DNA from 3 places in the Pseudoalteromonas sp. P1-13-1a genome. Region 1 is predicted to be linked to each of the others. Evidence: predicted binding sites of a transcription regulator. Region 1 holds the regulator's gene; each other region holds the start of a gene.
The links. Region 1 encodes sigma-54, which starts transcription at its own class of promoters, with help from an activator protein. Its sites were predicted from a motif close to GTTGGCACGNNNNTNGNNT; they were not measured.
Positions count from the first base shown of each region.

Region 2: AN391_RS16385 (PspA/IM30 family protein) is a predicted target of sigma-54. The motif match lies at 1,781-1,799, and genes of this name have one in related genera.
Region 3: AN391_RS16090 (BON domain-containing protein) is a predicted target of sigma-54. The motif match lies at 2,767-2,785, and genes of this name have one in related genera.

Region 1 is NZ_LKDV01000003.1:94,818-99,095, reverse strand. It holds gene AN391_RS04085 (HPr family phosphocarrier protein) at 1-156, opposite strand, end outside; gene rapZ (RNase adapter RapZ) at 197-1,042, opposite strand; gene AN391_RS04075 (PTS sugar transporter subunit IIA) at 1,062-1,514, opposite strand; gene hpf (ribosome hibernation promoting factor) at 1,519-1,806, opposite strand; gene AN391_RS04065 (RNA polymerase factor sigma-54) at 1,834-3,333, opposite strand; gene lptB (LPS export ABC transporter ATP-binding protein) at 3,403-4,128, opposite strand; gene lptA (lipopolysaccharide transport periplasmic protein LptA) at 4,125-4,278, opposite strand, start outside.
Region 2 is NZ_LKDV01000032.1:2,115-6,392, forward strand. It holds gene AN391_RS16375 (MarC family protein) at 1-526, shown strand, start outside; gene dusA (tRNA dihydrouridine(20/20a) synthase DusA) at 608-1,597, shown strand; gene AN391_RS16385 (PspA/IM30 family protein) at 1,839-2,531, shown strand; gene AN391_RS16390 (PspC domain-containing protein) at 2,542-2,748, shown strand; gene AN391_RS16395 (hypothetical protein) at 2,758-3,084, shown strand; gene AN391_RS16400 (copper chaperone PCu(A)C) at 3,163-3,675, shown strand; gene AN391_RS16405 (DUF2333 family protein) at 3,684-4,278, shown strand, end outside.
Region 3 is NZ_LKDV01000030.1:36,813-41,090, reverse strand. It holds gene AN391_RS16105 (alpha-amylase family protein) at 1-463, opposite strand, end outside; gene AN391_RS16100 (tRNA1(Val) (adenine(37)-N6)-methyltransferase) at 618-1,316, opposite strand; gene srmB (ATP-dependent RNA helicase SrmB) at 1,393-2,622, shown strand; gene AN391_RS16090 (BON domain-containing protein) at 2,846-3,166, shown strand; gene AN391_RS16085 (mechanosensitive ion channel family protein) at 3,793-4,278, opposite strand, start outside.

The DNA.
Region 1 (4,278 bases):
CATTAAGGCTAATACGCTATCACCAGCGGCTTCTTTATCATCTTGATGTAAGGTAATTTTAGCATCAAATTGCACAGCTAATTGCGCAAGGACCGTTGCCGCTCTGGCGTGTAAGCCTAATTTATTTTTTATTAAAAACGTGTCTTCACAACGCATAAATTACTATACCTAAACTGAACAGGTTATTATTTTAAGGTTACTTTTCTTGCTCACGGTGCCTAATTTTTACATTTGGATGTGTCATTGCAAAGCTCTCACCTATAGTTTGGGCTAAATAAACTGAGCGGTGTTGTCCACCCGTACAACCTATTGCAATAGTCAGGTAGCTGCGGTTATTGCGCTCTAAGTGTGGTAACCAAGTTTGTACAAATGTTTGAATTTGCCAAGTAAATTTTTGCACTATGCTGTGGTTTGCCAAAAAGTCTTTTACAGGTTGATCAAGACCTGTAAGCGGTTTAAGTTCAGGCTCCCAATGCGGATTTGGCAAAAAGCGAGCATCAAATACATAATCAGCTTCTTTAGGTATGCCGTGTTTAAAACCAAACGATTCAAACGTTACAATTAGTTGTTTATCTTTTTTTCCGAGTATTTTTTCGCGAATTGACTCAGCCAATTGGTGAACACTTAAATCAGTCGTATCAAGCATAAAGTCTGCGCGGGTTACAAGTACATCAAGCAGCTCTTTTTCTTTTTTTATTGCTAAGTCGAGCGGCAATGAATCGATGGATAAAGGGTGTAATCTGCGTGTTTCTGAAAAACGTTTTATGAGTGTTTGATCATCACTGTCTAAATAAAACAGAGTGGGTTTAGCAAAGTCCGGTAGGTACTCGAGAATATCGTTAAACTCGTCTTGTTCTTTGGGGATATTACGAACATCGATACTAACAGCTATTTTGTCATAGTTATCTGAAACACTACGTACTAAAGAGGGCAGCAGGTTGACCGGGATATTATCTACGCAATAATAGCCTAAATCTTCAACCACACGTAAAGCAACCGATTTACCTGAACCGGAACGGCCGCTTATGATTATTAACTCCATTTATAGCCCTTAGTATTTACTACGATTGATCAACAATTACTTGATACAGTTCTGCATCGGTTTTAGCGTTTCGCAGCTGTTTGCAAAATTCTCTATTGCTCAGTTTATCAGCTATGGTTGCTAGAGTCTTTAGGTGCTGCTGGTTATCGCCATCTGGTACGATGAGTGCAACAAAAATATCAACAGGACAGTTATCAATAGCATCAAAGTTTACAGGCTTGTCACTAACGAGTACTAACGCAAGCGGTTCTTCTACGCCACCCATTCTGCCATGCGGAATTGCGATACCGCGGCCAATACCCGTACTACCTAGTTTTTCTCTGCTAGCTAGCGCATTAAGAATATCCTGTTGCGGTAAGTAAGGGAGCTTTTCATGAGCCAGCTCACTGATAAATTCTAAAATTCTTTTTTTACTACTAAAAAGGACCGCAGCTTTGCTGCAGTCCTGGCATACTAATGTACTTAATTTCATAATATTAGTGTCTAGCAAGCTTCTCTTTATGTTTTATGACTTGACGATCGAGCTTGTCAATCAACGAGTCTATAGCAGCATACATATCTTGGTGCTCTGTTGAGGCAAATAAATCTGCGCCGCTTACATGAATAGTCGCTTCTGCTTTTTGGTTGAGTTTTTCTACATCGAGAATGACATGCACATTGCTAATATGATCTGAGTGCCTTTCTAGCTTTGCAAATTTATTATTTACATAGTCTCTAAGTGAATCAGTTACTTCTACGTGACGACCAGTTAGGTTTAGTTGCATAAGCATTTCCTCTTTGTTTTTTACGTCTTATATCAAACTCTTTCTCTGATTTGACGGTGGAATAGCTAGCGATTCACGGTATTTTGCTATTGTGCGTCTAGCTACTTTAATTCCTTGCTCTGCCAATATATCCGCAATTTTACTATCACTCAATGGTTTGGCTGAGTTTTCCGCGGCAATTAGCTTTTTAATTAAGGCACGTATTGCGGTTGACGAACATTCGCCGCCGTTTTCAGTGCTTACGTGGCTTGAGAAAAAATATTTAAGCTCAAAAATACCACGTGGCGTATGCATATATTTTTGCGTAGTAACACGCGAAATTGTTGATTCGTGCATTTCTACCATTTCAGCAACATCGTTTAAAACCATTGGTTTCATGGCTTCGGGGCCATGTTCAAAAAACGCTTGTTGCTGTTTTACAATACAGTTTGTTACTTTTAGCAGCGTGTCGTTTCTGCTTTCAAGACTTTTTATAAACCATTTAGCTTCTTGCAGATGAGAGCGAATAAACTGGCTATCTCCACTAGATTTTACGGTACGTGACATGGCCGCATACTGACTATTTACGCGTATTTTTGGCATGCTATCTGGGTTTAGCTCTACCACCCAACGGCCCTTAATTTTTTTAACTGATACATCCGGTATGACATACTCAGACTCTTCCCTTACTATTGTATCTGCAGGTTTTGGGTTGAGGGTATGTATAAGAGTCATGACCTCTTTAAGCTCGTCTTCTTTAAGCTTAGTCTTTTTCATTAATGTACGATAGTCGCGTGCCGCTAATAGATCAATGTGATCGGTTAAGATCATTTTAGTTTGTTCTATAAAAGGGGTGTCTTTATCAAACTGATTAAGCTGAATACACAAGCACTCCTGTAAGCTTCGCGCGGCTATACCTACAGGGTCGAATAATTGAATACGTTTTAAAACGGCTTCTATTTCATCCAGTTCAACCTCAACGTCGTCATCGTTTTCTTGGTTAAAGCTTTCTAAAATTTCTTCACAACTTAGCGTTAAAATACCCGAGTCATCTACAGCTTCTACAATGGCTATAGCAATAGCTTCATCAGTGGGGCTAAAAGGAGTAAGCTGAAGTTGCCACATTAAGTACTCATGTAGCGTTTCAGTAGAGGCGCCCTGATAAATAGACTCATCTTCTGGCATTGGGCCTGAAGATGCCGCAGGGGCTGCACTCATGTACTCATCCCAAGTTACATCCATCGCCATATCATCGCTAACGGTGTCTTTATTTAAAGCTTCACCACTGTCTTGCTCGTATTCACTGGTTGTATCATCAGCCGATGCGCTTACGGTTACATCATCCGTATCTGCTTTTTGTTCATTTTTTCCAGCCGACTCTTCCGTGTAATCTTGCTCTTCTACTTCTAATAGCGGGTTGCTATCCAGTGCTTCTTGTATTTCTTGCTGGAGATCCAATGTACTGAGCTGCAGCAAGCGAATCGCTTGTTGCAATTGTGGAGTCATTGTAAGTTGCTGGCCCATGCGCAGCTGTAATGATTGCCTCATGTATCTCTAACAATCCTTTTATGTTGTTATAATTAATATTAGCAGATGCTTGTAGGTGTGGCTTAAATGTTACAGCCTAAATTGCTCGCCTAAATAAACATCGCGTACAGTTTTGTCATTTAATACGTGTTCTGGGGTGCCAGATGCAATTAGCTCCCCATGAGAAACAATGTAGGCTTTTTCACAAACATCAAGGGTTTCTCTTACATTGTGATCGGTAATTAATACGCCAATGCCACGATTTTTAAGATGTTCTATTATTTTCTTTATATCTAACACTGAAATCGGATCAACACCAGCAAAAGGCTCATCCAACAAAATAAATTTAGGGTTCGCTGCGAGTGCTCTGGCTATCTCTACACGGCGGCGTTCACCACCAGAAAGCGCCATACCTTGGCTATCACGTATATGTTGAATGCTAAATTCATCAAGTAAGTTGTTAAGCGTTTCTTCTCGCGCGGCTTTATTTAGCTCTTTGCGCGTTTCTAAAATAGCCATTAAATTTTGATAAACTGTTAGCTTTCTAAATATAGATGACTCTTGCGGCAAATAGCCAATGCCTAAGCGAGCACGACTGTGCATAGGTAATAACGTGATGTCGTTATCATCAATAGATATTTTACCTTTGTCGCTAGGTACTAACCCTACAATCATGTAAAAGGTGGTGGTTTTACCTGCGCCATTAGGGCCTAATAAGCCCACTATGCTGCCGGCTTCTACCTCAAGGCCTACATTTTTTACAACTTGGCGGCCTTTATAGCTTTTTGCTAATAGTTCTGCTTTTAAGGTGCTCATGGTTGACCTTCGTTACCTGTTTTTTCTTTAATATTTGCTTCAACAGGCACTAAAATTGTGTGGACACGATCCGTTGAGTTTTCGTCTTTTTCTGCGCTAATAAGCTGCTGCTGCATATCGTAGGTAATACTTTTAGCATTAATTTTTTGA
Region 2 (4,278 bases), on a different contig from region 1:
TGAAAAGTTTAAACGAAAAGTTGTTTTCAAAGCGGTAGGCGTATCTGCAGTGGTTTTACTGTTTTTTGTTATAGCTGGCGAGCAACTGTTAAATGCAATTGAAATACCGCTCTCGGCGTTTCAAATAGCCGGTGGCATTGTATTGCTTATTTTTGCGCTTTCAATGATTTTTGGTGAAAGTAAGCCCGAGTCTGAAATTAAAAGTGTACGTGACAGCACAGAAACCGCTATTTTTCCGTTAGCAATTCCCTCTATAGCTAGTCCTGGTGCTATGCTAGGCGCTGTACTGATGACGCGCAACGAAGAATATACGTGGGTTGAGCAAGTTACTACATCGTCGATGATGCTGGCTGTACTTGTTGTTGTACTTGTACTTTTGTTACTCGCAAATCACGTGCATAAGTTAATCGGCGACAGTGGCGCAAGCATTATAAGTAGAATCATGGGGTTAATTTTAAGCTCAGTGGCTGTGACAAATATACTCAATGGTATTGCGCATTATTTTGGTTTACAAATATACAGCTAACATTGATGCTAATTAGGCTTTTGTGTAGAATACAGCGCCTTTTTATGGGCGCATTTACTTATAATCCCCGAGGCTTTTACATTGCAAAAACGCACATCAGATAACCCTACGTTAAACAGGCGCTTTTCAGTTGCCCCAATGTTAGATTGGACAGATCGTCATTGCCGTACTTTTCATCGTAAGATGACTAAGCACGCTGTTTTATACACTGAGATGATCACCACAGGGGCTATTTTATTTGGGCGTGGCGATTACTTACACTTTAATCAACACGAAGGGCCGGTTGCTTTGCAACTGGGTGGCTCAGACCCCGATGCGCTTGCTAAATGTGCAAGACTTGCGGGTGAGCGTGGCTACGATGAAATTAACCTAAATGTAGGCTGCCCATCAGATAGGGTACAAAACGGGCGCTTTGGTGCTTGCTTAATGGCTGAGCCTGATCTGGTTGCACAATGTGTTGCAGCAATGAAAAGCGAAGTAGATATTCCGGTTACGGTAAAAACGCGCATTGGTATTGATGAACAAGACTCGTATGAGTTTTTATGCGCGTTAATTGAAGCTAGCCATAAAGTTGGCTGTGATGACTTTATTATTCATGCCCGTAAAGCGTGGTTGAATGGCTTAAGTCCTAAAGAAAACCGTGAAGTCCCGCCGCTTGATTACCCACGTGTTTATCAGCTAAAAAAAGACTACCCACAGCTCGATTTAAGTATTAACGGCGGTGTTAAAACGATTGAAGAAAGCCTTGCGCATTTAGCGCACATAGACGGCGTTATGATTGGCCGCGAAGCATATAGCAACCCATTTATGCTTAATGAAGTGGATGAAAAAATTTACGGTGAGGTGGCTAATACCCAAACGCGTCACGATGTGGTGCGTGCTATGTACGATTACATCGAAGAAGAAATGCGTTTAGGTGCTAATTTTTGGCATATAGCACGTCATATGTTGGGGATTTTTCAGGGGCAGCCTGGGGCGCGCGGATTTAGACGTCACCTTTCAGAAAATGGCCATGGTAAACAGGCTGATTTGTCGGTTATGGATAAAGCATTGAGTTTTGTACCCGAATAAACTTAAGCCGTATAAATTTTAAATTAAGCCACTTTTTAGTGGCTTTTTTGATCCTAAAATTTAGTCAAAAGATCAAAATATTAGTTAATTACACTTTTCTATGTTCAGCTTATGGTCACTTGCAATGACACCTTTTAAATTTTAAGTGTATGTTTTGAAAGTATAATATTTATTTTTTAAGAGTTTGGCATAACTCTTGGAATCGTCTTGTTGTTATCAATTAAAACAATGGGACAAAACAATGAGTGTATTTAATCGCGTAAATGACGTTATCAAATCAAATATAGCAGCCATGCTAGATAAAGCTGAAGACCCTGAAAAGCTTCTCAACCTTATGTTAAGTGAAATGCAAGAGGCATTAAATGAGTGCAGAAGCACTGCTGCTGCCTTACTGTGTGAAGAAAAAACGCTTAAACGCCAAATCGCACAAAAACAAAAAGATTTAACCTCATGGCAAACAAAGGCAGAGCTTGCCGTTGCTAAAAACCGTGATGATTTAGCCAAGTCTGCCTTGTTAGAAAAACAACAAGTACACGACAAAATTGCTGAAAAAAGCACGCAGCTAGATGAGCTTAAAGAGTCGATAAAGAAAATTACAGCGGATTGTGAACGTTTACAACAAAAAATGGCGCACGCTAAAACTAAACAAGCGCAATTAATAAAACGCCACGATATTGTTGTTGCACGTGAAAAAGTGAATATGCAATTACACAGCGACAATGTTGCCAATGCCTTGTCTCGCTTTGAAATGATAGAGCAAAAAGTGGAAGGCATAGAGGCACAAGTTGATGCTTATGAACTTACACATACGGCACGTTCAACCGCTGAGCAAATAGCGTCTTTAGAAAAAAATGAAAAAATAGATGCAGAGCTGGCTCGTTTAAAAGCCAGTGTTAAACATAATAATATCAATACAACAGTGCCAAACGCCTAGGGAGTTGAGTATGAATAACTTTAAAACACAGCGTGGTTGGTACAAAGACTCGCTTAATAAAAAAATATCGGGCGTTTGTAGTGGTTTAGCGCGTCGCCTTGATTTTCCGGTGTGGTCAACACGCTTAGTGACTATTTTATTATTTATCAGTTTTCCGTTTGCAGTGGCGCTTGGTTACTTTATAGCTCATTGTTGCCTTGAAGAGCGGGCGTATTAGGAGAGGGATATGAAAACCTTAGCAATATGTGTTGTTGTTTATGTATTACTTTTTACTGATGCGGTGTCGTTAATACATTTTGATTCATGGCAGTTCCCGTTGTGGATTGCAGATATGAGCTGGGTAGGACTAGAGTTGGCCGGCGTATTAGTTGCCATTATTGCTGTAGTAGCTGTTATGGCTTTAATAACCATGGGGTTAATTGGCGCAGGGGTTGTTGCATTAGTTGGCACCATTTTGGCGCTGTTATTTGGCTCGGTAATGATAGCGTGGCCTTTATTATTTGTAGCTGTACTGTGTTGGTTGGTGCTCGATAACAAAAAAGTAACCTCTTGAGCCTTAATTTAACTGACTATTATTAGTTAACTATGTTAAATTTAAAGTGAAATTTATGCTTTCACAAGGAACAAAGCGATGATGAAGCAGTGCTTTTTTATGGCCTCGGCGTTAATGTTTAATGTGTTTTCGTCATCGGTTGCTGCACATGCTGGGCACAGCCACGATACAGACGAAGCTAAACTTGAAGTAAGCCATGCGCAAGTAAGAGCGTTTTTGCCTGGCAGTAAATCGAGTGTTGGCTATTTAACAATTTCTAACCACGGTGGCGGTGTTGCTAAATTAACCAAAGCAACCATTGAAGGTTTAGGCAGAGTAGAGATTCATGAGCATACACATGTCAATGGTATGATGAAAATGCAACAAGTTAACGCTGTTACCATTAAGGGCCATGAAAGTTTAAGCTTTCAGCCTGGTGGTTACCATTTAATGGTATTTGATCCACAAGAACCACTAAAAGTAGGGCAAGAACGTAAACTCACGCTATATTTTAGTGACGGTAATCGCTTGTTTACTAATGCTCAGGTGGTCTCACTTGAAGCGCAAGCCGCGAATTCTAAGCCATCTAAAAAACAACACGCTCATCACTAGGAGGATAAATGTCGCAACACAAAGGAAAAATAGCTGGTGCATTGATTGCGCTGCTTATTATTTTTTACGCTATTGCTGTTTATTGGAGTATTGAGCCGGCACGCTTTAACGTGGTTACTCATGCAAAAGAGACGGCACAAGCGCGTAGTGAAAAAATGGTAACGGGCTACACAACAACCACAACACTCATTACTGTTGCTAGCACTTTACTTGATAAGCAAGGTGGCTATTTATCAAACGATGTAATGCCCCCAAGTGTGATAATGGATGATATGCCTGCATGGGAATATGGCGCGCTTGAAATGGTGCGTGATTTAGCCCTATCTATGCGTAAAGATTTTAGCCGTTCGCAGTCGCAATCAACCGAACATGAAGCGCTTAAAAAAGCGCAGCCGCAGTTTAATATTAGCTCTGAGGCATGGGCTTGGCCAAGTGCCGAGGGAGAGTACCAAAAGGGAATTGACTATTTAGTAGTATACCGCTCACAAATTGCTAACGAGCATGAGCGAGATAGTCAATTTTACTCACGTGCAGATAACCTACGTAGCTGGTTAAAAGAAGCCGAAAAGCGTTTAGGTAGTTTAAGCCAGCGTTTAAGTGCAA
Region 3 (4,278 bases), on a different contig from region 1:
GGTTATTACCGTAATCTTCTGGGTTAATAGAGCAACTTTCGTGAAAATCTTGTGGGCTATAAATAGGGTATTGTTTATTACCAAAAGTGTTACCAGCAGTGCCCGTACCACTGCCGGCTGCCATATGGTTTATTAATGTATCAACATATATATCGACGCCTGCGGCGTTACAGCGATTAACCATATCTATAAATTGCGAACGGTTACCGCCTCGGCTTTGTAGTTGGTAGCTCACCGGTTGATAGCGAGTCCACCATTGGCTACCTGTAATATGCTCGTTAGGCGGAGACACCTGTACAGCAGCGTACCCTTTTGGTCCTAAAAACTGCTCACATTCTTGGGCTACATCTTGCCAATTCCATTCAAATAAATGCACAAATGTTGTAGGCGCAGCCGATACTAAACTTGGTAAGGTTAAACCTAAACTAAAACCTGCAGTGGTGATCATTTTATTCAGTTTCATAGTGTGTGTTTCCAGTGTTGGGCGAGTTAAACAACATACTCGACGTTATTTACAAGTGGTTAACACTAGTTTGAGAGTTGCTCAAATAAAAACTGAATACGTATGCATAATGGGTAAACTATCCTTTATTACTAGATAATTACCTGCCTTAAAATTACATCTTCAAGTAAAACGCTTTACATAACGCAATATAATCATCGCTGTAGCAATTGTTTTCATTTTTTATGCATAGGGAAGTAAGCTCAGGCGAAGTATTTATTAAGCTAAAGCGCATTAAGCTGCGGCTAAATGCTTTACCTGGTGTGGTTTTTACTTGGCAATGCGCGTTTAAATAAAGCCCGCTTTGTTTTGCTAATTCAATAAATAGGCTCGCTTCTGTGGTGGGTAAAATTACGTTAAAGCACGAATGCTTATGACTTAAACGCATATAGGCATTTATTAGCTCGTCAAAACTTAAACCATCGGTATGGCGTGCGGTGTTACGGGCATCGCTTAGCCCTTTTAAGCTGTGGTTAAAATAAGGGGGGTTAGAAATCACCACATCAAATGGCGCCGCTTGTTTAAACGCTTGTATAGTGGTGTGCTTTACTGTGATATTGGGCCACGGGCTAGAGGCTATATTTTGTTGTGCCTGATTGTAAGCCGCTTCATCAACTTCAACTGCGGTTATGCTAAGTGCCGGTTGGCGCTGTTTACACATAAGCGCCAGCAGACCGGTGCCTGTGCCTATATCGAGTAATGTGTTGGCCCCTTTTAAATACGCCCATGCACCAAGTAAAATGCCATCGGTTGAGACCTTCATGGCGCACTTATCGTGCTCAACCTTAAATTGTTTAAACGTAAACCCTGACATTTTTTCACCTTTTCATTCACCAACTGGCGTATAGCGCGTATAATTGCAAGTAATTGTCCCTTATTTTAGACACTCTATGCAATTTTCTGAATTTGATCTTGATACTAAACTCCTCAACGCCATTGATAAAATGGGCTACGAGACACCAACCAGCATTCAACAACAAGCTATACCTGAAGCGCTGCAAGGTCGCGATATTTTAGCATCAGCACCTACTGGCACAGGTAAAACGGCGGCATTTTTAATTCCGGCTATTCAATACTTAATGGATTTTCCACGTCGCGACCCAGGTTTTGCACGTGTGCTAATAATGACCCCAACCCGTGAACTGGCTTATCAAATTCATGAGCAATGTGAACTGCTTGCTAAAGGCACTCACCTTAAAATTGGTGTAGTAACAGGCGGTATAAACTACGGTACCCACAAAGAAATTTTTGAAAACAATAACGATATTTTAATCGCCACACCTGGGCGTTTAATGGAATACCTTGAAACCGAAAATTTCCATGCCGAAAACGTAGAAATGCTTATTCTTGATGAAGCCGACCGCATGTTAGATATGGGCTTTAGAAAAGAAATGCTACGCATATGTGACGAAGCTAAAAATCGTCGTCAGTGCTTTTTATTCTCTGCGACTTTAGAAGGCGATAGCGTTGAGTTATTTGCAGAGCGTATTTTAAACGACCCAGCTTTACTTGAAGCCGAATCGTCGCGTAAAGAAAAAGCAAAAATTCATCAATGGGTGCACCTTGCTGATGACTACCACCACAAGCTTGAGCTGTTGGTTAATACCCTAAACGGCCCAGATGTAAGTAAAGCCATTGTGTTTGTAAAAACCCGTGAGCGCCTAGAAACCCTAATTGGTGAGCTAACTAACAATGGCGTAAAAGCCGCGTGGCTGCGTGGCGAAATGCCGCAAGATAAGCGCATGAAAGCGATGGAAAATTTCCACAGTGGCAAAACGCGCATATTAATAGCCACCGATGTCGCGGCCCGCGGTATTGATGTTTCTGATATTAGCCACGTCATTAACTTTGACATGCCACGCACAGCCGATGTTTATGTACATCGTATTGGCCGTACTGGCCGTGCTGGTAAAAAAGGGATTGCTATCTCATTAGTTGAAGCACACGACATTGGTATTTTATACAAGGTTGAACGCTACACTGAGCAAAAGCTTAAGCGTCGTATAATTAAAGGGCTTGAGCCACAGCATAAAGAAGCTAAGCCACCCGCTAAAAAGCGTAAAGACCCTGTTAAAATGAAGGCCAAGAAAAAAGCCAAAGCTAAAAACAAAAAGAAATAACCCCCTAAATAAGCCGGCCATTGCCGGCTTATTTGTACCCGTTACAAATGTAACCCAAGCATGTAACTCATTCCCATTAAAATGTAATTATTGCCCACCTGAATTCTTTATTAATAAAATACCCTTATATTTCAAAGCATTAAAATTGGCATCGAAATTGTAACTGAGATAGTAACTCAGCTAAGAACAGCTGCACAATTAACCGTAATGTAAGGATAAAGTTATGAACCGCTTTAAGTTAACTATCGCTTTAGTATCATTTTGTTGTTTATTTTTATTAGCTTGCGCTACAAAAGTAAGTGCAGCAACTAACTTAGCCGTAGTAAGCAGTGTGGCTACTCAACCTAACTTACAACAAACAATCACCAACACGTTACGCACTAACCCAAATTTAGCATTAAACGATATTCGCGTGCAGGTTGAAGACGGTGAAGTAGATTTATACGGTGAAGCGCAAACAGGTTTTCAGCGTGCACTTGCACAAAAGTTTTTAGAAAACATGGATGGCGTTAAAATTATCCGTAATAAAATTAGTGTTATTTAAAATACCTTCTTCCTAACTTATTCCTCAGCGCTGCTTGTTACTCCAACACAAGCGGCGCTTTTTATGGCCTACATAATCTCAACGGCGGCAAACCTATTCATAAACCAGTTTAAATAGCTTAGTAAATGCCTTTTAGCTTACTCCCTTCACACAAAAAACACACAGTGCCCTACTCATATAAACGTTCTTTAAGAAGCGACAAACTCTGTAGAGCTTTAACCAACGTCAGTAGTAATTTAATTAATCTATTTTAATATAGGGTAACCTCGCTGATGCAGTTGTTATAGTTGCAGCGGTTTTAACGCAGCTAGCACATGTGTGAGCTCTTAAATTAGTTAAGCATTATTATGGGCTGGTACTATTGCAGGCTGGAAATATTAACAGCGTAGATGGTTAGCTTTACTTAGCTTAAACTAGCAACAATGTGAAAGCGCTAGAGCCTGAAAGACTCTATCGGGTAAAAAAGTGTGCATATACCCGCGGGGTATTTAAGGGAGTAGCAAAACTTAAAGTATTTTTGCTTACCAATTCCTTTTTAATACAAAAAGCGCGCTTTTACTTTGTAAAAACGCGCTGATAGTCGGTAACTATTTCCCAATGCTTTTGCGTTGTGAGTTTTAAATTATTTACTCACCTTGGCTTGCATCAGTATTATTATCACCCTTTTTATTTGCTGATTGCTGGCTTATTTTATCACTTATCATGGCATCGAGCTTTTCACCGCCTTTAATGCCAAAATCTAACGTACGTATTGGGAATGGAATACTAATATCAGCGTCATCAAGTGCTTGTTTAACGGCTACTACGCCCTTGTGGCGTACTGTCATAAAGTCTGGCTCACCTGGGTATTTAATCCAAAACCACACCAGTAAATTAATACTACTGTCGCCAAAACCTTCTGCGTATACAGCGGTTTCATCTTTACGTATTACAAAGTCAAATTCGTTAATTTTATCTACTATCACTTCTTTGGCTTTTTCTATGTCGTCGCCATATGAAATACCCACCGGTACCTCTATGCGTCTAACGCCTAACGTGGTGTAATTTTTTAGCACGTTTCTAAATAATACTTTGTTAGGTACCAGTATTAACTGCCCGTAAAAGCTCTCTAT